Regions from separate parts of the Bacillus arachidis genome, predicted to be linked through region 2. Evidence: riboswitches for the same ligand, from Rfam matches in the RefSeq annotation. Region 2 holds a riboswitch; each other region holds the start of a gene.
The links. A riboswitch is a leader RNA that binds a small molecule or an ion and turns the genes downstream of it on or off. The one in region 2 is predicted to bind thiamine pyrophosphate.

Region 1: another riboswitch for thiamine pyrophosphate. It lies ahead of tenA (thiaminase II); the one in region 2 lies ahead of tenA (thiaminase II).
Region 3: another riboswitch for thiamine pyrophosphate. It lies ahead of QRY57_RS03880 (MTH1187 family thiamine-binding protein); the one in region 2 lies ahead of tenA (thiaminase II).

The regions. Positions count from the first base shown of each region.
Region 1 covers NZ_CP127376.1:756,240-764,037, forward strand. Annotated here, with positions in the region: gene QRY57_RS05500 (DUF3965 domain-containing protein) at 29-1,180, shown strand; gene QRY57_RS05505 (hypothetical protein) at 1,271-1,603, opposite strand; partial or broken gene QRY57_RS05510 (M23 family metallopeptidase) at 1,610-1,810, opposite strand; TPP riboswitch at 2,589-2,700, shown strand; TPP riboswitch at 2,762-2,864, shown strand; gene tenA (thiaminase II) at 2,950-3,645, shown strand; gene QRY57_RS05520 (ABC transporter ATP-binding protein) at 3,614-4,363, shown strand; gene QRY57_RS05525 (ABC transporter permease) at 4,360-5,112, shown strand; gene QRY57_RS05530 (ABC transporter substrate-binding protein) at 5,109-6,110, shown strand; gene tenI (thiazole tautomerase TenI) at 6,121-6,741, shown strand; gene thiO (glycine oxidase ThiO) at 6,734-7,798, shown strand, end outside.
Region 2 covers NZ_CP127376.1:2,422,351-2,430,148, forward strand. Annotated here, with positions in the region: gene QRY57_RS13955 (DUF3959 family protein) at 119-886, opposite strand; gene QRY57_RS13960 (alpha/beta hydrolase) at 1,248-2,780, opposite strand; gene tenA (thiaminase II) at 3,040-3,729, opposite strand; TPP riboswitch at 3,860-3,968, opposite strand; gene QRY57_RS13970 (MBL fold metallo-hydrolase) at 4,068-4,787, opposite strand; gene QRY57_RS13975 (homoserine dehydrogenase) at 4,941-5,966, opposite strand; gene QRY57_RS13980 (DUF418 domain-containing protein) at 6,452-7,594, shown strand; gene QRY57_RS13985 (sensor histidine kinase) at 7,719-7,798, shown strand, end outside.
Region 3 covers NZ_CP127376.1:426,291-434,088, forward strand. Annotated here, with positions in the region: gene ilvA (threonine ammonia-lyase) at 1-620, shown strand, start outside; gene QRY57_RS03875 (anaerobic C4-dicarboxylate transporter family protein) at 693-2,006, opposite strand; TPP riboswitch at 2,240-2,341, shown strand; gene QRY57_RS03880 (MTH1187 family thiamine-binding protein) at 2,446-2,766, shown strand; gene QRY57_RS03885 (ABC transporter permease) at 2,738-3,514, shown strand; gene QRY57_RS03890 (ABC transporter substrate-binding protein) at 3,511-4,509, shown strand; gene QRY57_RS03895 (ABC transporter ATP-binding protein) at 4,506-5,255, shown strand; gene QRY57_RS03900 (ABC-F family ATP-binding cassette domain-containing protein) at 5,763-7,304, shown strand; gene QRY57_RS03905 (hypothetical protein) at 7,403-7,720, opposite strand.

The DNA of each region.
Region 1 (7,798 bases), 1.7 Mb from region 2:
ATATAAATAGAAATGGAGGGAAAATGATATGAGGGATGTACAGAGCAACCCCAATTGGAATTTGGTTACAGATGTCTATGTGGAACCAAATAATTTTGCGGATTTATTTTCTTTACTTGTACCAAATCATCCAAAAGGCGAAGGAAAAGAGCGGACAATTTTAGCCTGGAAAGAAAAAGAATTTTATAAACAAGAAAACCTGATTCCGTTTATCTTATATGGAATGGATAAAGTGAAGGACTTACCACAGTTTCATAAGGATGAAATACCAACTTTAGTTCGTATTGTTCATTTATGTCAGAAAATTGGTTGGTATAAAGAAGCTTATACATTTATGATGAATCATAAATTAGATGAATTCGTACATACATCTATGGAATACGAAGTGTGGGACATTTTAACACAGGTTGTGGCGTGGAACTACTTAATTGTAAAGTATCGAATCGGTGAATTAGAAAATGAAGATGTAATGATATGGGAAAGAATTAAATTTAATGAAGAATGTACTGAAAAATGTGAAAAGCTATTGTCTCATAAGGAAGTAATGGAACTTACATTTTTTTGTGTTTGCAAACAGGCAAAATTATTGTCCAAAGAAGAATTAGATCAAGAAATGATGAATTTAGCAATATACTGTAATACATATGTTTATGACTTATACATATATGATTTATTAAAAAAATATCGTAAGTGTACGGATTTTTTAACATATTATGGACCAAGTCGTGCTGTTGTTGCATGCCAAAGGGCAGTAATTGCCCAAATTTCTGATCGTCTTAATCCGCTAAAGACCACACATGTGGATGACTATCTTTATGTAATGAAGGAAATGATGGAGTACATGTCATTTGAGTTTATGAATCAATACGAGCACTTCATTGGAAAACTATTATCATACGTACCATTTTTTGAAATGATTCAAGTTCCGCAACATGCATATTATTGTGAAGAGTTGATGTATGTTTGTAAGGGAATTGAATATAAAGAAGAAATCTTGCGAAATTATATATTTATACAATTACATGATTGTTTACCGTCATTTATTAAACAATTTCTAAAAAATAAGCGTTATGCAACGATTCACGATATTTTATTTTACTGGTGTGATGATGAACAACGAATGGGTTTAGAGAAGAAGTATAATTTAAGTTTTATTTATGAACGATATGCGTGTGGATAAAGAAACGTTTTTCAAGATAATGAATATATGAAAAAGGGATCTCACTTTGAAGTGAGATCCCTTTTTCAGTCGTAAATGTAGAAGGATGTTCTAAACTTCTTGTTGTTTTTTACGGTGATCAGGAGTGTAAATATATTGGGAAATAATAAGTAGCACTGCGATAAAAAATACAGGGAATATCGCAGCAATATGAAAACCACTATAAATAATATTTGTTATTAAACCGCCGATAATAATAAATGCAGTATATATATGAGAAATTTGTTTCTTTAGTCGGATTTTGAATGCTTCCATCAAAGATTCGATAGCAACAAACAAGATAACAATACTCAAAAAAACAATGTTAGTATTGTAAATTACTAAACAACAGATTAAACCGAGAAAAGCAAAATACTCAATTACTAAAGGGATATTACGTGGCATATAATATTACCGAACTAAATAATGCAGTGGATTTACTGCGTTTGTTTTTTCAAAATTCCATTCAGCATTATGTAATTCAAAATGGAGATGCTGTTTAAATGAGTGGCCTGTATTTCCCATATGTCTTAATAATTGTTTAGTCTGAACTTGATCACCAATTTGTACGGAACGGTTTTTTATATGAGCGTAAACGGTTGTATATAGCTTAGTAGATTTAGTAAATGAAATATTTGTTGCTTTTATGGAGTTAGAATTATTTCTTGTATTCATTTTATTATTAGAATAGGGTATTTTTGAATTGAGTTTTATATATTGAGTGTTTTTTGTAGGCAATTGCTGAGATGCTACAGTGCGTGTCTCTACTTGATTTATGGATGGAAGTAGAGATGCGACTGCGACAGTAGTTGCCGTTAAAGCTGTAGCTTTCTGTTTCATCTAATATTAGCCCCCCCATAGATGTATTAATATATTTTTTATTATAGTATAAAGATATAATACTTTGTGCATTATTCACATAACTGTAATATGAAACAAGAAAAAATAACCGTTTTTTAATGGAATCGAAATATACTACAAGAATAACAGATAAATAACTATTAGAATATGGATAAAGAGATAGTTGCTATTTTCTGAATCAATATATAAATGTGAATTAAAAAACGAAAGGGAAGTTTTTTAGGTATGGGAGAAAATCTGCTCATACATAGAGGCAGTCAGCGCTTTTTTCTGCCTTATGCCAAGTTAAAATAGAAAGAGAAAATGAGAGTAGGTCTTCTTTTGTTTTCATAGCAGCAACGTATATGTTGAAAAATCGTTTTGTAATTGTTATAGGCCGATGGGAATTCATACCTATATAAATATTTATGTTTCATATTTTGCATAAGTGGAACGTAGAGCCTTGATGTAAAGATTAGATATGAGATTGTAATAAATGAAAACAGTTGCTGATGACCCATGACAGTGTTATACTGACTATGGTAATTTCATATTGTGCTAGGAGAGCTGGTGTTGCCAGCTGAGAGTAAGACCGTAAGTCTTTGATCCTTTAATCACCTGATCTAGATTATGCTAGCGTAGGGAAGCAACTTGGACATTGACAACAAGTCCCCGTTTCTTTGCGTAAAGAAACGGGGCTTTTTTATTTAACAATTTAATAGTAGAAACCACTAGGGGTGCTTTATGTGCTGAGAGAGGAATAGTCCTTAACCCTTACGGACCTGATCTAGGTAATACTAGCGAAGGGAAGTGGAACGACGGATAAATGTATCTTTATTTGCTGTAACCACTTCTTATATAGAAGTGGTTTTTTATTTGGATAAACAGATGTAAAGGAAGGGGAAATATAAATGAAGTTTTGTGAGAGATTATTTGAGACTGTGCAGCCTGTTTGGGAGAAAAGTCATAATCACCCGTTTGTAACGGGAATGGGGGACGGTACGTTAGAAAAAGATAAATTCCAATATTACATCATACAAGATTATTTATATTTGCTAGATTATGCAAAACTATATGCGATTGGCGTTGTGAAAGCAAATAATCCACAAGTTATGGCAAAGTTTGCAGAACAAATAGATGGCATATTAAATGGGGAAATGACGATTCATAAACAGTATGCAAAACGTCTTGGTATTTCCATTCAAGAGATGGAAGAAGCAAAGCCGTCTGCTAAAAATTTAGCGTATACAAACTATATGATGTCAGTATCTCAAAATGGTACGCTTGCGGAATTAATTGCGGCGCTTCTTCCATGTATGTGGAGTTATTGGGAAATTGGAAAACGTTTAAATGATATTCAGGGAGCAAGAGATCACGAATTTTTCGGTGAATGGATTCAAGGATATAGCTCAAAAGAGTATGGAAGTCTTTGCACGTGGCTAATAGATTTGTTAAATGAACTAGCTGAAGGAAAGTCTGAACAAGAGTTAGCTCGATTAGAAGAAATTTTCTTATATTCCAGCCGATTTGAGTATTTATTCTGGGATATGGCGTACCGTAAGGAGATGTGGGGTTTTGAGGAGCAAGAGCATACTACGGTTTCATAATGTCTCTTTTCATTATGATGAAAAGCCAATTATAAAGGGTCTAGATGCATCTGTACAAGAAAAAGAGTTTGTTAGCATCATTGGACCGAGTGGCTGTGGCAAAAGTACATTATTTCGTTTAATTACAGGTTTAGAAGATGCAGGGGCTGGAACCATTCAACTGACAGAAACAACGAGTCATCCTGTAGGATATATGCCACAAAAAGATATGCTTCTGCCGTGGAGGACGATTATTGAAAATGCGGCATTGCCATTAGAGTGTCAAGGGATAAAGAAAAAAGAAGCGCATCTTAAGGCAAGCGAACTGTTAGAACAATTTGGTTTACAAGGATACGAGAACAAATATCCGAAAGATTTATCAGGTGGTATGCGGCAGCGAGTATCCTTTATTCGAACTTTATTAACAGGCGGGGACATTTTATTGTTAGATGAACCTTTTAGCGCATTAGATGCATTAACGAAAGCAACGTTGCAAGAATGGTTGTTTGAACAATGGAAACAGTGGCAAAAAACCATTTTATTTATTACACACGATGTAGAGGAAGCGCTGTTTCTTTCCAATCGGATTTTTGTTGTGGCAGAGCAGCCTATTACAACTTTAACAGAGCGTATCGTTCCGCTTGAAATTGATCGCTCAAGAAAAGATTTGCATAAACCTGAAATATTAGCTTTAAAAGATGAATTGCTTAGTATGCTACAAAGGCAGGTGCTCGTATGAAACGTGTGATGGAGTTATTACCTGCGCTGATTTTGAGTAGCATACTTCTCGTAGCCTGGGAAATGGGGGCTAGAATTGTAGATGAGATGTATATTCTACCATCGCCAACTGCAATTCTAGCTAAACTTTGGGCGCTGCGTGACATATTATTCACTGTTCATTTGCCAGCGACTTTATATGTAGTTTTAATCGGAGTTGTTATTTCCGTCGTACTGGGCGTTGGCTTAGCAATGTTAATGAACGCTAGTACATGGATGGAAAGAGCGTTTTATCCGTTGCTAGTTGCCTCACAAACAATTCCAATTACAGCACTAGCACCGTTATTTGTTTTATGGTTTGGATATTCAATTTGGAGCAAGGTAGTTGTTACGGTTTTGATTACATTTTTCCCGATTGCGGTAAATACGTATGATGGATTGCGCAGCACGAAAAAGGAGTGGGAGGAGCTTTTAGTAACATATGGTGCAACGAAAAAAGACATTTTTCTAAAGTTAAAGTTGCCATCTGCACTTCCGTACTTTTTCTCTGCTTTAAAAATTGCTGTTCCGCTTAGTGTAATTGGAGCGGCAATTGGTGAATGGCTTGGGGCACAAGCTGGTTTAGGATACTTTAGTAAACGGATGATGACGCAGTTAGATGGAGCGGGTGTGTTTGCACCGATTATACTTTTATCATTACTAGCCATTTTATTTGTATTACTTGTTTCTATATTAGAAAAGAAATTCATTAGTTGGAGGAAACATTCATGAAATTATTTAAACGCATCTTTGTGTTTACATTATTAGTTGCAATGATTGCAGGATGTTCTAGTAATTCAGCATCAGAGAAGAAAAAGACTGAGAAAGAAGTAACGGTTATGCTCGATTGGTATCCAAATGCAGTGCATAGTTTTATTTATGCGGCGATTGAAAAGGGATACTTTAAAGAAGAAGGAGTAAAGGTGAATATTAAATTTCCTTCTAACCCAACAGATCCATTAACATTAGCAGCAGCAGGAAAAGTAACAGTCGGTTTATATTATCAACCAGATGTTGTTATGGCAAAGGCAAATGAACAAATTCCAGTGAAATCAATTGGAGCTGTGGTTCGCTCACCATTAAATCATGTTGTATCGCTAAAATCGGCGGGAATCAATTCACCAAAAGATTTAGAAGGTAAAACAGTTGGTTATTCTGGAACACCTTTAAGTGAAGCATATTTAAAAACGATGATAAAAGAAGCTGGTGGTAATCCTGATACTGTAAAAGTAGTAGATGTCGGATTTGATTTAGTACCAGCGCTAATTACGAAAAAAGTAGATGCTGTTACTGGAGCTTATATTAACCATGAAGTTCCTGTTATGCGTCATCAAGGCCATGAACCAGCGTACTTCAACCCAGCTGAATATGGCGTGCCAAATTATCATGAGCTTGTTTTTGTAACAGGTGATAAAACATTGAAAAAAGATAAAGAAGCATTGCAAGCATTTTTACGTGGTGCGAAAAAAGGATATGACTTTATGAAGAAAAATCCAGATGAAGCACTGGGTATTTTATTAGATCATCAAGAAAAAGAAAATTTCCCACTTGTACCAGAAGTTGAAAAAGAAAGCATGAAAATTTTATTAGAGAAAATGGAAACGAAAGATGAGCCATTTTTATCAGATACGAAAGAATCATGGGAAAAGCAAAATAAATGGCTGAAAGAAAAAGGAATGACAAAAGAAATCGTTCCTGCCAATGAATTATTTGAAAACATTTTAAAGTAGGCGAGTGAATATGACAGACGAACTCCATGTTATCTCAAATGGTCAGATGACATTCGAAGAGTTAGCGAATGCAGCGATGCAAATTGAGAGTGAGATTGATTATTTGCATATTCGTGAGCGGGAAAAAAATACGAAAGAGTTATATGAAGGTGTGGAAAGTCTTTTAAAAAGAGGCTTTCCCGCATCTAAACTTGTGATGAATGATCGAATTGATATTGCGATTCTATTACATATCCCTCGCGTACAATTGGGATATCGAAGTGCTGATGTTAGGTTAGTTAAGGAGAGATTTTCTTATTTGCATGTTGGTTATTCTGTGCATTCTTTAGAAGAAGCGATAACAGCTTTCAAAAACGGTGCAGATTCCCTTGTGTATGGTCATGTATTTCCAACAGATTGTAAGAAGGATGTTCCGGCAAGGGGGCTAGAAGAAATTTCAGATATGGCAAGGCGATTAACGATACCGATTACAGCTATCGGAGGGATCACACCAAAAAATACAGTAGAAGTACTTAGAACTGGTGTGAGTGGTATTGCTGTTATGTCTGGGATTGTAAGCGATCGTAATCCATATGAGAAAGCAAGATTGTATAAGGAAACAATAAGAAAGTGGGCGGAAAATCATGAGTAAGAAGTATGATGTAGCCATTATTGGCGGTGGTGTAATGGGTAGTTCAGTTGCACATTTTCTAGCAGAAAGAGGATACCAAGTTGCAATTATTGAGAAACAAAGGATTGCGTCTGAAGCTTCTAAGGCAGCGGCAGGTTTACTTGGTGTACAGGCGGAATGGGATGCATACGATCCGCTATTTGAGCTTGCTAGAAAAAGCCGTGCAATATTTCCGCAACTTGCTAAAGCTTTACGTGAAAAAACGGGTATTGATATTGGATATGAAGAGAAAGGGATATACCGTATTGCCCAAAATGAAGATGAGAAGACAAGAATACTAGATATTATGAACTGGCAACAGAAAACAGGTGAAGAATCATATTTTCTGACAGGAGATGAACTTCATGAAAAAGAGCCCTTTCTCTCTTCATCGATCACCTGCGCTGTATATTATCCAAAAGACGGTCATGTTATTGCACCGGAACTTACAAAGGCGTTTGCACACTCTGCAGCCATTTCTAGTGCTGATATATATGAAGAAACAGAAGTATTTGATATCAAAATAGAAAACAACCGAGTAGAAGGAATCATTACGAATGAAGGTATGATTGCATGTGAAAAGGTAGTAATTGCCGGTGGTTCATGGAGTACAAAACTTCTTCATCACTTTGATAAAGAGTGGGGGACATATCCTGTAAAAGGAGAAGTTGTTGCTGTAAAGAGCCGTAAACCATTGTTGCAATCTCCTATTTTCCAAGAGCGATTTTATATCGCGCCAAAACGTGGTGGACGCTATGTAATTGGAGCAACGATGAAGCCCCATACGTTTAATAAGTCTGTGCGGCCAGAAAGTATTACTTCGATATTAGAACGCGCTTATACCATCTTGCCGGCTTTGAAAGAAGCCGAATGGGAAAGTACATGGGCGGGATTACGCCCGCAATCTAATCATGAGGTTCCTTATATGGGGGCGCATGAAGAAATAAAGGGATTATATGCTTGTACTGGTCATTACCGAAATGGAATTTTATTAAGTCCTGTTTCTGGTCAATATATGGCAGATTTAATAGAAGGAAAG
Region 2 (7,798 bases):
AATCACTTTTTTACCAGAAGCAAGAAGGAATATCTAATATACGTAATTAAAAAAACGCAGTACCCTTTCATCATACAATAGGGCATTGCGTTTTTAAATATTTGTCTAGGAATCTCCTCTACGCATTATAACGATTTCTTCTTCGTTCCATTCTTGTTTGACCTTGCGTTGTTTCTATTTCATGATGTTGATGCTCCGTTTGCGTTGTATGATACATTGGCACTCTTTCTTCACGATTTGGTTCATACGTACGTTTTTCTTTTGGGTTAGAAGATTTTCTACTGAACTTTAGTATCTTCACTTTCAATCTTGGTAAACTCGGAATGCGAATTTTAAAATTCGGTTTAATTCGTTTCTTTTTTTGTTTGAATAAATTTGTTGTTTCTTGTTTTTCATTGATACTACCACGCTTTAGCATGTTGGCAAACAACCCACCAAGTATAAATCCGACTACTAGTAAGAGTAGATACAGTCGTTCTGAAGTTAATAAGTTCAGAACACGTCCAAGAACAGCTAATGATTGGGTTTGTTTTATATCCCACAATAAACCACCCCATAATGTCAGTAATCCTAAAGTAATTGCATAGGTACGGAATCGGAGTATAAGTGGAATTATCGCAATACATGCAGCGATTTTTGCGTTTGCTAGTAACGAGCTAGTTGTTACGTATTGGTTCCAAATTGAGAGCAAGAATGTGATAAATATAGTGTAAGCGAGCCAACTACATATTCGTGAATACATTCGTTTTGCATAATAGCTTCCAAAGCTCGTGAAAAACAACAGTCCTCCTAAATAAAATGACAATTCAAGAGGAATTTTTTTCATAATACCTGCAATTGGGAACAGGAAGCTGAGTACCATTAAAAGCACATCAAGTTTCTTCAAAACTCTCATCCCTTTCTTTTTTCTATCTTTCTTCTATATTACTAAGCAAATTTTCTTGTTTTTTAGCATGTTTCTCACTTCCAGCAAATTATCGTATATATGCATGCAAATAATAACATTCCTAAAAAACATCTTAATCCTACTAGTACTAAAAAGTAAACAAAAAAACAAAGCTATAATTGACAATAGAGATCTAGATTTGTATAAAGAAATGACAAATCCCGCTATTTGTAAATTAGCGGGATTTTCAAATTAGCCTATTGTACTACTTCTTGTTCTTTTCCTATCCAAAAGTTGGTATTTTAAAAATAATTTTATCTTACATGTAGAAAATCGTAATTAAATGATACTGTCCCTATTCTTATTTCGATCTTTCTTTCACCCAAGTAGCGATATCATTAATAACATACTCAGGGATATTGGCAGGACTATAATATTCATCCGGTCTACTTAATTCCCCATCACCTTCTGTAAAGAAGTGATTTAACTTCGGATACAGTCGATAATCTACGTTATCTCGTTCTTTTAATTGTTCTTTCCAAAGAGGAATTTCGATTTTTGATTGAACTTGATAGTCTCTTTCTCCTTGAATAATAAGAAGAGGTGTCTTTTGTTCTTTGGACATTTCTGCTGCTTTAGTTTTACGGATAGAATCCCAAAATACTGGTGATCCTAAATAAAAATCTTTTGGAGGGTTTTTGCTAGAAAAATTAGGATCATTTAATAATTCAAATTGCGATTTGTAAAATTTATATTCTTCAAGTTTCATTCCTCCAATAGAAAAAAGATACTCAAGCTGATCCAAAACAACATCTTGGATCGTACGAGCTGGTCCTCCCATCACAATTGCTCCAGCAATATTTTGATTTTGGTCTTTTTCGATCATTTTCGGAACCATCATTCCACCTTGACTATGGCCAAGAATATAAATTTGATTCTTATCTATCATAGATTCATTTTGAAGAAAACGAGTTGCAAGAAGTGCATCATCCGTTGTCTCTTTATCAACTGTATAAAAAGGACTAAATTGTGTCTTCAATCCATGTTCATATGTTCTTTTATTATAACGAAGAACAGCAATTCCCTTCGAAGCAAGACCTTCAGCTAAATCGCGAAATGGTTTTAAAGCAAACGCAGTTTCATCCTGATCGCTTGCTCCAGATCCTTGAACAAGAATTACCGCTGGGAACGGCCCCTCTCCCTTTGGGACAGACAATGTTCCTGGTAATGGAAACGCGCCACTTCCGACTACTACTTCTTTTTCAACAAATGATTCCGGCTTACTATATGATGGTCGCTCTGCAACAGTACGATACGACATACTAAGTTGAAAGTCATCTATTTTTCCAGATGGATCTAATTTAATTAGTAAAGGCACAGTAAATTTTTCAAAAACCAATCCAATCTCTACATTTGTATGAACGGAATTTGTCTCTTTTTGTTTTACCTCTCCAATGCCAATAAAAGAACCTGCTTGTAATTGTACCGGGAGTCCCTTCCAATAACTCTCCAGCCATTCTTCAGATATTATCTTCTGTAAAGAGCGAGAAGTTAAATCAAATGCAGATTTATAATTTTCAGTATGCATATAACGGATAAATTTAAGAGTAGTAGATATAACAGGATTTTCATCATCCGCATTGTCTATTTCTTTCATATTTGAGTTTGACTCTTTTAACATTGAGGTGAATGGATGGTTAAACGGATTATTATATGTATTGGGATAAAAACTTGTTTTCAATACATCTGTATTCCCCCCCTCATACAGACTTGAAGAAATAGCGAAATTTGTAGGTGAAATTTCTTCCTCAGCATGTGAAACAAAAGGAACACTTATCATACAAATTGTACTAACGAGTAAAAACTTATTCCCTATTCGTTTTCTCATTCTCATATTTATTGACTCCTTTCAAAATTAAATTTTTTAATACAACATTTAGTATTGTAAGGAAATAAAAAGTGTTAAAGAGATTAATAATCTCTCCTCCCTAACATTCAATATAAACTACCTTCCACCTCTTTTTTATTGTGTAATTTTTTTATAATATGTAATCAATTAATTACTAAAATCAATTGATTACATGGATAAATCCATACAAAAAAATGACTAAACTAAGTTAGTCATTTTCTATACCCTTGCATCTATCTTTTCCTTATACACCTACATCTTCTACTTGTTCTTCCACTGGCCACTTTTCTAATGTGTAAGCCATCTCCCAAAATGAATATTCATATTGACTGCTAATTACAAAGTGTTGTTTCATTCGCTTACGATCAGCTTCTGTTACTGTTTCCGCAATCGCATCTAATCTAGCAATTTGCTCTTCTACTAAAGTACGGAACCAGTCAGAGCCATATGCGGAAATCCATTCTTGATAAATCGGTTCTTTAGGTTGACACTCTTTTAAACGTTCACCAATTTCATAATAAAGCCAATAGCACGGCAAAATTGCTGCGATAATATCCCCTAAATGTCCTTCATATGCAGCACGATACATATGTGATGTATATGCATAAGCAGTTGGAGCAGGAACGAATGATTCTTTTTCTTCCGCCGTAATACCTAGTTTTTTCGCAAAATTCTCATGTAGTGATAATTCAGCCTGATATGTATTTTGTGCATGGTGTGCCATACGAGCCGTTGTTTCTAATTCAATAGCTTTCGCTGCTCCTAACGATTGGACTCTTGCGAAATGACTTAGATAATATGAATCTTGCAGAACATAATAGCGGAAACTAGCTACATCTAATGTTCCATCTCCTAGTTTTGTAACAAATGGATGATTAAAACTTGCTTCCCAAATCGGATTAACTTCATTACGTAATAACTGTGAAAATGACATGATAAACCCTCCCATAAACGTTTTGATTAAAACTTGCACCTACTTCAAATAGATGTACAAAATAAAAAAACTTTCTTTACACACGTAAAGAAAGTGGTTTGGACATCATCAATATTTTAATAAATATCCTCTTCTGTCACTTCCACTTCCCTACGCCAGTATTACCCAGATCAGGTCCTAAGGGTCTCAAAAATATATTTTTGATCTCAGCCTATATAGAGGCACCCCTAGTGGATTACATATAAACTATTTAACTCGATATTTATCATAACATATTCTGGAATACTATCAAATATGATTCATAAATTTAACACTTATAATATATAAGTGCACAAATGTTATCTATCTTCTACTAATCTCTCAATCTGCTCCTTCACATTCGAATTACAAATACCACCGTGATAACAAATTACCGTCTCTATATCAAATTCTAAAAATCTTCTAAGTGATTCTGTAGCTTTTTTCATGTCTGGCGTTGTGTGCGGAACAGGTCCTTTTAAGTTTCCATCAATGCATACCATCGCGTCACCCACAATTAATGTTTTATATTTTTCACTATATAAACTAATATGTCCTGGAGTATGGCCTGGAGTATGAATCACTTCGATACCCTCTAAAAATGGTAGTCTTTGTCCATCTTCTAATGTCCAATTTACTTTAGCTGTCGGCGGATTTTTATATAGTGCTTGCACAACATCTGGAAGTGCCGCCCATTTCTCTTCACTCATTTTATTTGGATCTCCTTTAATAAGGGGCAGCTGTCCTTCAATGTAAGGTTTGTCTAATTCATGGGCGTACACTTCAATAAAATGATCTGCTTTCTGCTGTAATTCAGGAAGACTTCCAATATGGTCTATATCTTGATGGGTTAAAATCACTGCTTGTAATTGTTCAAAAGGCACTCCAATACTAATCATCGTATCGCGAATCGCTTCTAATTGGCCCGGCATACCAGTATCGACTAATATAGCTTTTTTTCCATCCCAAAGTAATGTTGGATTTAATTCAAATTCTTGAATTTTTAATTTCAACACAGCTAGACCGTTTTCTATTTTCATATTACAAGTCCCCCTCGGTACATAAATTAGTGAAGTTATTTCACTTACTAAAATGTATCACGCTAAGGCTTTTTAATCAATTGTTAAATAAATAATAATAACATAAAAATATTTATTTGTCAATGTATTTTAATCTAAAACTAGATTTTTTTATCACACATCTTTTCGATACAAATTAATTAAGTCCTTTAGAGCTGCCGCTGCTGCTCCTCTTGGACTCGAGGCTCCCCCGATTGAAGTAACTTTCCCCATCGTATCAGTATGAAAAGTAATTCCTTTTTCCGTTCCATTTACATAAGCCAATGGATGTCCTTTCTCTATTTCACGCGGGCATACTTCAAGTTTCAGATTTCCTGAGTGATCTTTATATACCGATCCAATTAGTTTCAAAGATTTACCTTGTTCTTTTGCTTTCAGTATATCTTGTTTCGTAATGCTCTCTATTCCTTTTATAGATATAGAATTTAATGAACACTCTGCTTGCAGCAGACTATTTGCCAATAATAAGAGTTTACAAGCACTATCCATTCCACTTATGTCTAATGATGAGTTTGTTTCAGCGATTCCTTTTTGTTGAGCTTGATGCAATGCTTCCTCAAATGTTATATCTTCTTCGTACATCGTTGTAAGAATATAATTTGTCGTCCCATTTAAAATACCTTCTATACTCTCAATTTGACATCCAGCTAAACTAAATTGTCCAATATCTAACGTGGGGAGTGCAGCTGCAGTTGCCCCACTGTAACGAATGCTTGCGTTTGCTTGTGTTGCTTTTTCCTTTATTTCTTTCCACGCGGTAACAAGTGCTCCTTTCGAAATAGCTACTACATCCATATGGTTTTCAATCGCTGTTTCGATATACGTTCTTCCAGGTTCACCAGTTTGAAAATTAGTTGGTGTTGATTCTATTAATACATGACCAACAGGAACTTTTTCACTTTTATCAAGTGGATAGCGGCTGAGATATTTCCCCAACGCATAAGAACCTGTACCATACGTTAATAATTCTTTAATATGTAAACCGTTGACGTTATAGAGATTGACTGTACTTCCAATAACTCCAGTACAAACAAGTTCTATGCTGTACATCTCTTTTATATATGAAGCTTTCTCAAATACCAATCTTACAAACTCTTTTCCAACAGTTCCATATCCAGATATCACTATATTTATCCTCATATTATCACCTCAGGCTATTATGCTATTTTTAAAGTTAACTTCATTATACTCTGAAAGTACGCTGTGATTCACGAAGTAAAGCTCCCTCAAAAGAATTTGAAGGAGCTGTTACATTTCAATATAAATATGGATCCAGTTATTTTGGTAAATCTTTGTAACGTTCAAAAACAGGTAAAGTAAATTGTTCGTCCCCAATCATTACCATGCCGTTCGCAGGCCGTTTATTTTCTTCAGAGGCAGAACAGGCACTTAGGCTTGTTACGATTTTTTAACCATTTTTTCATTTCTTTCTTATAACCTCTACGTAAACATATACTACCATATTTTTTCTTACTTATTTTTAAGAAATCATTGCATGACTATTTTAATACTTCATCTCTTTTCCTATATGACAGGTGTCATTTGCTTTAACTGACACCTGTGCATACAAAATATTCCTTTTAAAAGATAAAATAATGACAAAATCATAAGAAAAGAGGAAAATAATGAGTAATAACAACAAAAGAATTCGTTTGCTTGATATATTAAGGGGCTTTGCTGTATTAGGAACACTTGGTACAAACATTTGGATTTTTGCATATCTAGGGGATGTTTCTTATATCTTTACGTTTGATCATGCAATTTGGTGGATGTCAGTTAATGATTTCATTCGTCTATTCGTTCTATTTTTTGTGAACGGAAAACTTCTCGGTTTATTAACAATTATGTTTGGTATAGGACTTGAACTCAAATACCAACAATCTTTACGCAAAGGCAATACATGGCCTGGCGTTTACCTATGGACTTCTTTTGTACTTTTATTAGAAGGTTTCATTCATTTCACCTTGGTTATGGAATATGATATTTTAATGAGTTACGGAATAACCGCAATAATTGTTGCTTTTATTATTAAGCTTGGTGACAAATGGATTAATCGAGCTATGAAAATGATAGGTATCTTTCATGGGGCTGCTATACTTTTCATTCTTGCTATATTTATGTATTTAAAATTCATAGGAAGTAACATTTCGCTAGGTAACGCTAATGAAATTATAACCCCTTATAGTGATGGAACTTGGTTTGAACAAATCCATTATCGCCTAACAAACTTTATCGCAAATCGACTAGAAGTAATTTTTGTTATCCCAATGAATATTGTCCTTTTCCTATTAGGAATACGTCTTATGCGCGCTGGCGCCTTCTCCCCTGATGAAAACGGGAAAAGAATTCGTACAAAAATGCTTAACATCGGCATTATGATTGGTGTCCCTCTCAATCTGTTAATCTTTATTCCAGGCGGTATCTTTGATTTACCAGCTCGCTATTTATTTGCACCTTTCCTTTCTATTTTGTATATTGCATTGATTGCTAAAATGATAGAAAGATTTGAACACTTTTGGTTATGGCAGCGCCTTGAAAATGTAGGAAAAATGTCTCTTAGCTGTTATGTTCTTCAAAATATTCTTTCTTCCATTCTCTTTTACGGTTGGGGCTTTAGCCTTGGCGGGAAAATGAACTCATTATCGATTGTCTTTATTTGGCTTTGTATCTGCTTCTTTGAAATGTATTTCGCAACATTTTGGCTAGCAAGATTTAAATTTGGTCCAATGGAGGCCGCACGAAGATACACATCTGGTTTCATTAAGTAAAAATGATTCTTAGTGGGATTTCACCATTCTCACTAAGAATCGCTCTTTTTAAGATTTTGTGTACTTTACCATGAAATAGAACTTATTATAAAGTCTTATTCCATCTTAGTAGGAGGATAGTAAAATGTTTAAAAAAATTTATCCCCACGATCAAATTGAAAAGTACTTATACTTAGATATTATTTTTATTGTCCTTTTGATTTA
Region 3 (7,798 bases), 2.0 Mb from region 2:
AAATATATGGTGTACAAGCACTTGCCTGTCCAGGTATGAAGCAATCTATCGAAGAAAAGAAAGTAATTACAGTAGAATCTTCACCAACTATGGCAGATGGAATCGCGGTGAAAAGGCCAGGAGAGCTTACTTTTCAGCTTGTAGAGCGTTACGTAGATGATATTTTTTGTGTGGATGAAATGGAAATAGCGCGAACGATGTTAATGCTACTTGAACGCAATAAGCTATTAGTAGAGGGATCGGGTGCTAGTTCATTAGCAGCTTTACTTTATCAAAAAGTACCTGTGAAAGAGAAAAAAGTTGTGTCAATATTAAGCGGAGGTAATGTCGACGTAAACTTCATTACTCGTATTATTGAACATGGAATGGTTGAAGCAGGGCGATTCGTTCATATTGCAACGATGATTAAAGATAAACCAGGACATTTGCAACACTTACTGGAAATTGTAACAAGTTTTGAAGCAAACGTGTTGCATATTCATTTAGAGCGGATTGGAACAAAGGTATTCCCAGGTTATGCGCAGCTTCATTTATCGCTAGAAACGAAGGATAAAAATCATATTGAAGAAGTATTAAGTGGGATAGAAAAGAAAGGGTATAACGTAGAAATTATTGAATGAAAAATTTAAACAAACGTTTGATTAAATGAAAAAGCACAAACTTTATTCAAAAAAAGTTTGTGCTTTTATATGTTAAAACATAATTGAAATGAGTAGCATTCCAATTCCAATGGAGGTAAATGTTGCAACCAAACCAGGAATCATAAAGCTATGATTTAATACATATTTACCAATACGTGTTGTTCCTGTGCGATCAAAGTTAATCGCAGCAACAATTGTTCCGTAGTTCGGAATGAAGAAATATCCGTTTACTGCAGGAAACATCGCAATAAGAAGTGCTGGTGAAATACCAAGTGATAATCCGAGTGGCACTAACGCACGTACTGTTGCTGCCTGGCTATACAGTAAAATAGATAGAATAAATAATGCAATAGCGAATAACCATGGTGCACTTGTTACTAAGTGTTGAATCGATCCTTGAATGGTATTTAAGTTTCCATTGAAGAATGTGTCTCCCATCCAAGCGATACCGAAGATTGCAACAACAGCTGTAGCGCCTGCTTTAAAGACATTACCAGATACAATGCTTTCTACATTTGGTTTACAGAAGATAATAATAAGAGCAGCAATTGTAAGCATAACCATTTCAATTGTATTTGGCATTGAAAGACGAACTAATTTTCCATCTACCATCCATCCTGGACGAAGTGCTTCGAATGAACCAAGAAGGACAACAAAAAGAGTAGCGAATAAGAAAAGAATAACAGATAACTTGGCACCTTTTGCACCGATAAATTCTTTCTTTTCTTCAAGTTTCGGAATCATGCCTTCTTTCAATCGTTTTAAGTATTCTGGGTCTTCATTTAACTCTTTACCCATTTTGCTCGCAACGAAAGCAGCTAGCATACAAGCGATAAAAGTAGAAGGAATACTTACTTTTAAAATATCTAACAATGTAATTTTATAATCAGCTAGCATCGCTAATAGGGCCACAGTTGCAGCTGAGATTGGGCTTGCTGTGATTGCCTGTTGTGAAGCGATTACGGCAATGGACATTGGGCGTTCCGGTCTAATTCCTGATTCTCGTGATACTTCTGCGATAACAGGAAGTACAGAATAGGCAACGTGACCAGTTCCAGCACATAACGTAAATAAATAAGTTACAATAGGAGCAAAGAATGTAATGCGCTTTGGATTTTTACGTAGTGCTTTTTCTGCGAGATGGACAAGATAATCCATTCCACCCGCAGCTTGCAGGGCACCCGCAGCTGTAATGACTGCTAAAATCATCAGCATAACGTCAATAGGAGGAGCTGTTGGTTGTAAGTGGAAGACAAATACGAGTATTGCCATACCAACTCCGCCCATTACTCCTAGTCCAACTCCACCAAGGCGTGCACCGATAAAAATACAGAGAAGCAAGGTAAGAAATTGTAGCCAAAACATGATAAACTACCTCCGAAATTCATATGGTAAGATATTTTTGAATAATTTAAATTTAACTGATAATTATTAAATTAAACAAAGAGAAAGTTGTTATATAAACCTTTTTTATTATATAACACGTAAAAAGTAACATTCACTACATTTTGTGACATTATTTCAAGAAAATTAAGTGTAAAGTGATGAAAAAATGTGATTTGTTTGTTTGAAAAAATAAATCATGCTACAATGAAAACGAATTAAAACCGGGGAGCCAATTGGCTGAGAGGATGTAAGTGAGCATCGACCCTCAACCTGATCTGGATAATGCCAGCGTAGGGAGTTACTTAAAGTGATGTAAGCAGATGTTATTGTATAATAACTTGCATGCAAGGCTTTCCTACGTATTTCGTGGGAAAGCCTTTTCTTTTTACAAAACATATTTTGCAAGGGGGATTTTAGTATGTCACAACAAGTTACCATTTCATTTTCAGTCGTACCACAAGCAAAAACGAAAGATGTGTATGCCGTTGTTGATAAAGCAATTGAAGTCGTACAACAATCTGGTGTTCGTTATGAAGTAGGTGCGATGGAAACAACGCTAGAAGGAGAATTAGATGCGCTTCTCGACGTGATCAAACGTGCACAACAAGCTTGTGTTGATGCTGGCGCAGAAGAAGTGATTACGTCTATTAAAATTCATTATCGTCCAAGCACTGGTGTAACGATTGATGAGAAAGTTTGGAAGTACCGTGATGAATATGAAAAACCAGAAACGATCTAATATAACAATTACAGCGCTTTGGCTAATCCTTCTCATTGCCATATGGGAAGGATCTGTTTCATTATTTCAAATTGAACAGTGGATTTTGCCTAAACCTTCTGCTATTGTACAGGAACTGATTGGAATGAAGGATTTATTACTACCAAATATAATACAAACATTGCAAGAGGTTATCATCGGATTATTCTTTGCGATTTTACTTGGAACGAGTATTGCAATTATTATGGACGTTATTCCATTGTTTCGTTTGTTAATTAATCCGTTACTCGTTATTTCACAAACCATTCCGATTGTCGTGCTAGCACCTTTATTTATTATTTGGTTTGGATATGGGATGCTTCCAAAGGTGATGGTCGTTATTCTTGTTTGTTTCTTTCCAATTGCTCTTAGTATTTTAGAAGGTTTTCAAACAGTAGATAGAAATATGCTCAAGTTACTACAAACAATGCGAGCGTCGAAATGGCAAATCTATCAGAAGGTAAAATTCCCAGCTGTGCTCCCGTATTTTTTCTCAGGACTAAAAATAGCTGTTACATATAGTGTGATGGGAGCAATTATTGGGGAATGGCTTGGTGCGAGTGAAGGATTAGGTGTCATGCTTACGCGTGCAACAAAATCCTTTTTAACAGCCCGTGTATTTGGTATCGCAGCAATTATTGTCATGGTCACATTGTTCTTGTATTTTATTGTAGAATTTATGGCAAGACTAACAGCACCATGGATATACAGAAAGGACGGCAGAAAATGAAAAAAGGTTTAAAAGTTATGCTAGCCGCAATACTTGCAGTTGGTGTTGTCGGTTGTAATGCAGCGAAGAAAGAAGAGAGTACAGATAAGGAAAAGAAAGTAAAAGTTGTTTTGGACTGGTTTCCAAATACAAACCATACTGGTTTATATGTAGCAAAGACGAAAGACTACTATAAAAAGCAAGGTTTAGATGTAGAAATTATTCAGCCAGGTGATAACGTATCGGTAGAGCAAATGATTGCATCAGGAAAAGCGGATTTCGGTGTGAGTTATCAAGAAAATGTAACATCAGCTCGTGTTGAAGGAATACCAGTTGTTTCGATTGGAGCAATTATTCAACATAACACATCTGCATTTGCATCGTTGAAAAAAGATAATATTACTTCTCCGAAAGATTTTGAAGGAAAGCGTTATGGGGGCTGGGGAGCGCCAGCGGAAGAAGCAACACTGAAAACAATTATGAATAAACATCAAGCTGATTTTAATAAAGTAGAAAAGATCGTTCTTGGACAAACAGATTTCTTTAAATCAATTGGTAGAGATGCAGACTTTGAATGGATTTATTATGGCTGGGACGGTATTGAAGCAAAACGACAAGGAAAAGAATTAAATACAATCATGGTAAAAGATCTAGATCCAGCACTAGATTTCTATAGCCCTGTCATTATCACAAGTGAAAAGAACACAAAACAAAATAAGGATTTTGTGAAAAAATTCATGAACGCAACGGCAGAGGGATATAACTTTGCAATTAAAGAGCCAAAAGAAGCGGCTGATATTTTAATAAAAAATGTACCGGACATTAATAAAGAGTTAGTACAAGAGAGTCAAAAGTGGTTAAGTACGAAGTATCAAGATGATGCGAAAGCATGGGGAGTACAGAAGGAAGAAGTTTGGACGAATTACATGAATTTCTTACACGATAATAAAGTGATTAAAAAGAAAATTGATGTAAAAGATGCATTTACAAATGAATTCCTTCCAAGTGAAAAATGAGCGGATTACAAATAAAAGATGTTGTGAAAGCATTTGATGGAAAAAATGTACTAGAAAAGATTAGCGCTTCTATACAAGAAGGTGAGTTTGTCTCATTTGTAGGCCCAAGTGGTTGCGGGAAAAGTACGTTATTAAATCTGATTGCGAGTGTTGAAGAGGCGACTAGTGGTCAGGTAATTTACAACGATACTCTTGTTCAAAAACAGGATATTGTAAGCTATATGCCGCAGCAAGATCTATTGCTTCCGTGGCGCTCAGCACTACAAAATATTGTTCTTCCATTAGAAATTGATGGGAAGCCAAAGAAAGAGCGACTTGCAGAAGGAATGGAAGCCTTGCAGCAGTTTGGTTTAGCTGAATATGCAAATCATTATCCAGATGCATTGTCTGGTGGTATGCGTCAGCGGATTAGTTTTCTTCGTACTTATTTATGTGAAAAGCCGATTATGTTACTTGATGAACCGTTTGGTAAGTTAGATGCATTTACAAAAATGGAAGTGCATCATTGGCTTTTAGATTCATGGCATCAAGAGAAGCAAACGATTGTAATGGTAACGCATGACTTAGATGAAGCGATTCTGTTATCTGATCGTGTATTCATTATGTCACAAAGACCAGCAACAATTGTAGGTGAGGTGAAGGTTAATTTACATCGTCCTCGGACGATGGATATGTTGACATCCCTTGAGTTAAAAGAAGATAAAGCAGAGATTTTAGGGATATTAGCTCCTTATATGCGGAAGTAATGAAAGCTTCTTAACAGTTTTTGCGACTGTTAAGAAGCTTTTTGTTTTAGAGGAAGAAACAGAGGAATCAATGATTGAACAAAGAGTGGATTCACTCACTTTAGATTTTATAAGTCTGTATGCAATGGAGAAAATGCCTAAAGAAATTTTTAAAGAAAAAGAGGAACAAACAGATTTATAACGAATAAAATATAAGAGCATGGTATATGCTTGTTATAGAACAATAATGATTTACAAAGGAGTGAAAGGATAAAATGACTTTATCAACTGTTCTTCAAATGGTTTTAGCTTGATATGGGAGAAGTCTGCCCATTTTTAAAGTTTAGGCCAAATTGAAGACAGCAGGTAAAGAACCTTAATCCTTTTTTACTATAATAAAGTGAAATTGTAATGGGTAAGGTGTATTCACCTTACCCATTTTTTCATGTATACACAATTAAATAAGATCTTTATTTTGCTGTTCTCTCTATTTGGCTTGTTAGTTATAAAGAAAAGGAGAGAACAAAAATGAGCGTATTAACAGTAGAAAATCTTATGCATATGTATGGAGATAAAAACATTTTATATAATGCTTGTTTTCGATTATTACAAGGGGAGCATGTTGGACTTGTTGGAAGTAATGGTGCAGGAAAGTCAACATTGCTTCGGCTTTTAACAGGAGAAATTTTGCCTGATGCTGGAACGATTGAATGGTTTCCACATGTGAAGATCGGTTTCTTACAGCAACATATTGATTTACAAGAGGGAACAACGATTGAAGAATATTTACAAAGCGCTTTTTCTCATCTTTATGAAATTGAACGTGAAATGGTAACACTTGCTGAAAAGATGGGAAAGGAAACGGAGTTAGAAAAGTTATTAGTGAAATATGGAGAATTACAAAATATATTGGAAGGCTCAAATTTTTATCAAGTTCATACAAAAATAGAAGAAGTAGCAGCTGGCTTAGGTTTGTTAGACTTAGGTATGAAAAAAGATGTTTCAAAACTAAGTGGCGGTCAGCGTACAAAGTTATTACTTGGAAAGCTTCTTTTAGAGAAACCACATGTCTTATTGCTGGATGAGCCAACGAATTATTTAGACACAGTTCATATTGATTGGTTAAGGGCATATTTACAAGCGTATGAGCATGCTTACATTGTCGTTTCACACGATGAGTCATTTTTAAATCACATTACAAATGTTATTTATCATTTAGAAGGGCAAACAATAAAGCGATACGCAGGAAATTATGAAAGGTTTTTAGAAAGCTACCAACTTCAGAAGCAACAATTACAAGTAGCTTATACAAGACAGCAAAAAGACATTGCAAATTTAGAGAGTTTTATCCAAAAAAATAAAATTCGAAAAGCGAAACAAGCAAAAAGTCGTGAAAAGGTATTGGAGAAAATAAAAAAGGTTGAAAAGCCTAACGATGTAACAAAGCCATATTTTCATTTCAGCATTCACACTGAGCCTGTGAGCCGTATATTACAAGCACAACAGATTCAAATTGGTTATGCGGAACCATTATTTTCATCTTTTAATTTACAAGTGAAAAGAGGCGAAAAGATTGCAATTGTTGGTCATAATGGAATTGGAAAAACAACAATGTTAAAAACGTTACTAGGACAACTAGAACCATTAAACGGAGCAGTTCATATTGGAGAGAGAGTACAGCCGGCATATTTTGCGCAAGAAGAGTTTGCAGCTGAAATTACACCACTTGAGCAAGTATGGTCAAGGCGTCCGGATATGACGCAAAAAGAAATTCGGCAATCTTTAGCACGATGTGGGTTAAAGGCAGATCATATTTGGCAATCTCTATGTTCTTTAAGTGGCGGAGAACAGACAAAAGTGCGTTTATGTGAGTTGATGCTAATGAAAAGCAATTTTTTAATTTTAGATGAACCAACGAATCATTTAGATATATATGCGAAAGAGGCATTAAAGGAAGCATTAGAGCAATACACGGGAACGATTTTACTTGTTTCTCATGAACCTTCTTTTTATGAGTCTTGGGTGACTCGAGTTTGGAATCTGGAGGAAATGGATGTTACTAAAAGATAAGAGGGAAATTTATTTGGAAGTGTAATGGGTGAGGGATAGATTATTTTAGTGAGAGATTATGAAAGCAGCTACGTGTTACGTGGCTGCTTTCGTATTATTTACTGGTTTACTTGTAATCGTTCTTGTATGAATAGTAGCAATTTAACAATGCTATCTTCCGTATAAATATCAAATTTTTGTCGATGAAATTCACCATGTTCGTGATAAAAAATCAGTTCCCCTTTCCCAGCAACTTCGTTTATTAACATATGAAAACTAAGTGGTGTTGCTACAATTGATCCATTATCATCTCTTAAAAGAATTTGGCAGAGCGTTTTTTGTTGTGCAACCTCATATAAAAAATCGTAATGAAAGGATTGGGCTAGCTTTTCTATCTGGGATAATAGTAGAGTTTGTATAGCATGATTTTCGTGCATACAATGTAACCTCTTTTCGTTTGTATGTATAAAGTATTTACTGTTATTTAGTATATTAATTCTGAGTATCATTTGTAT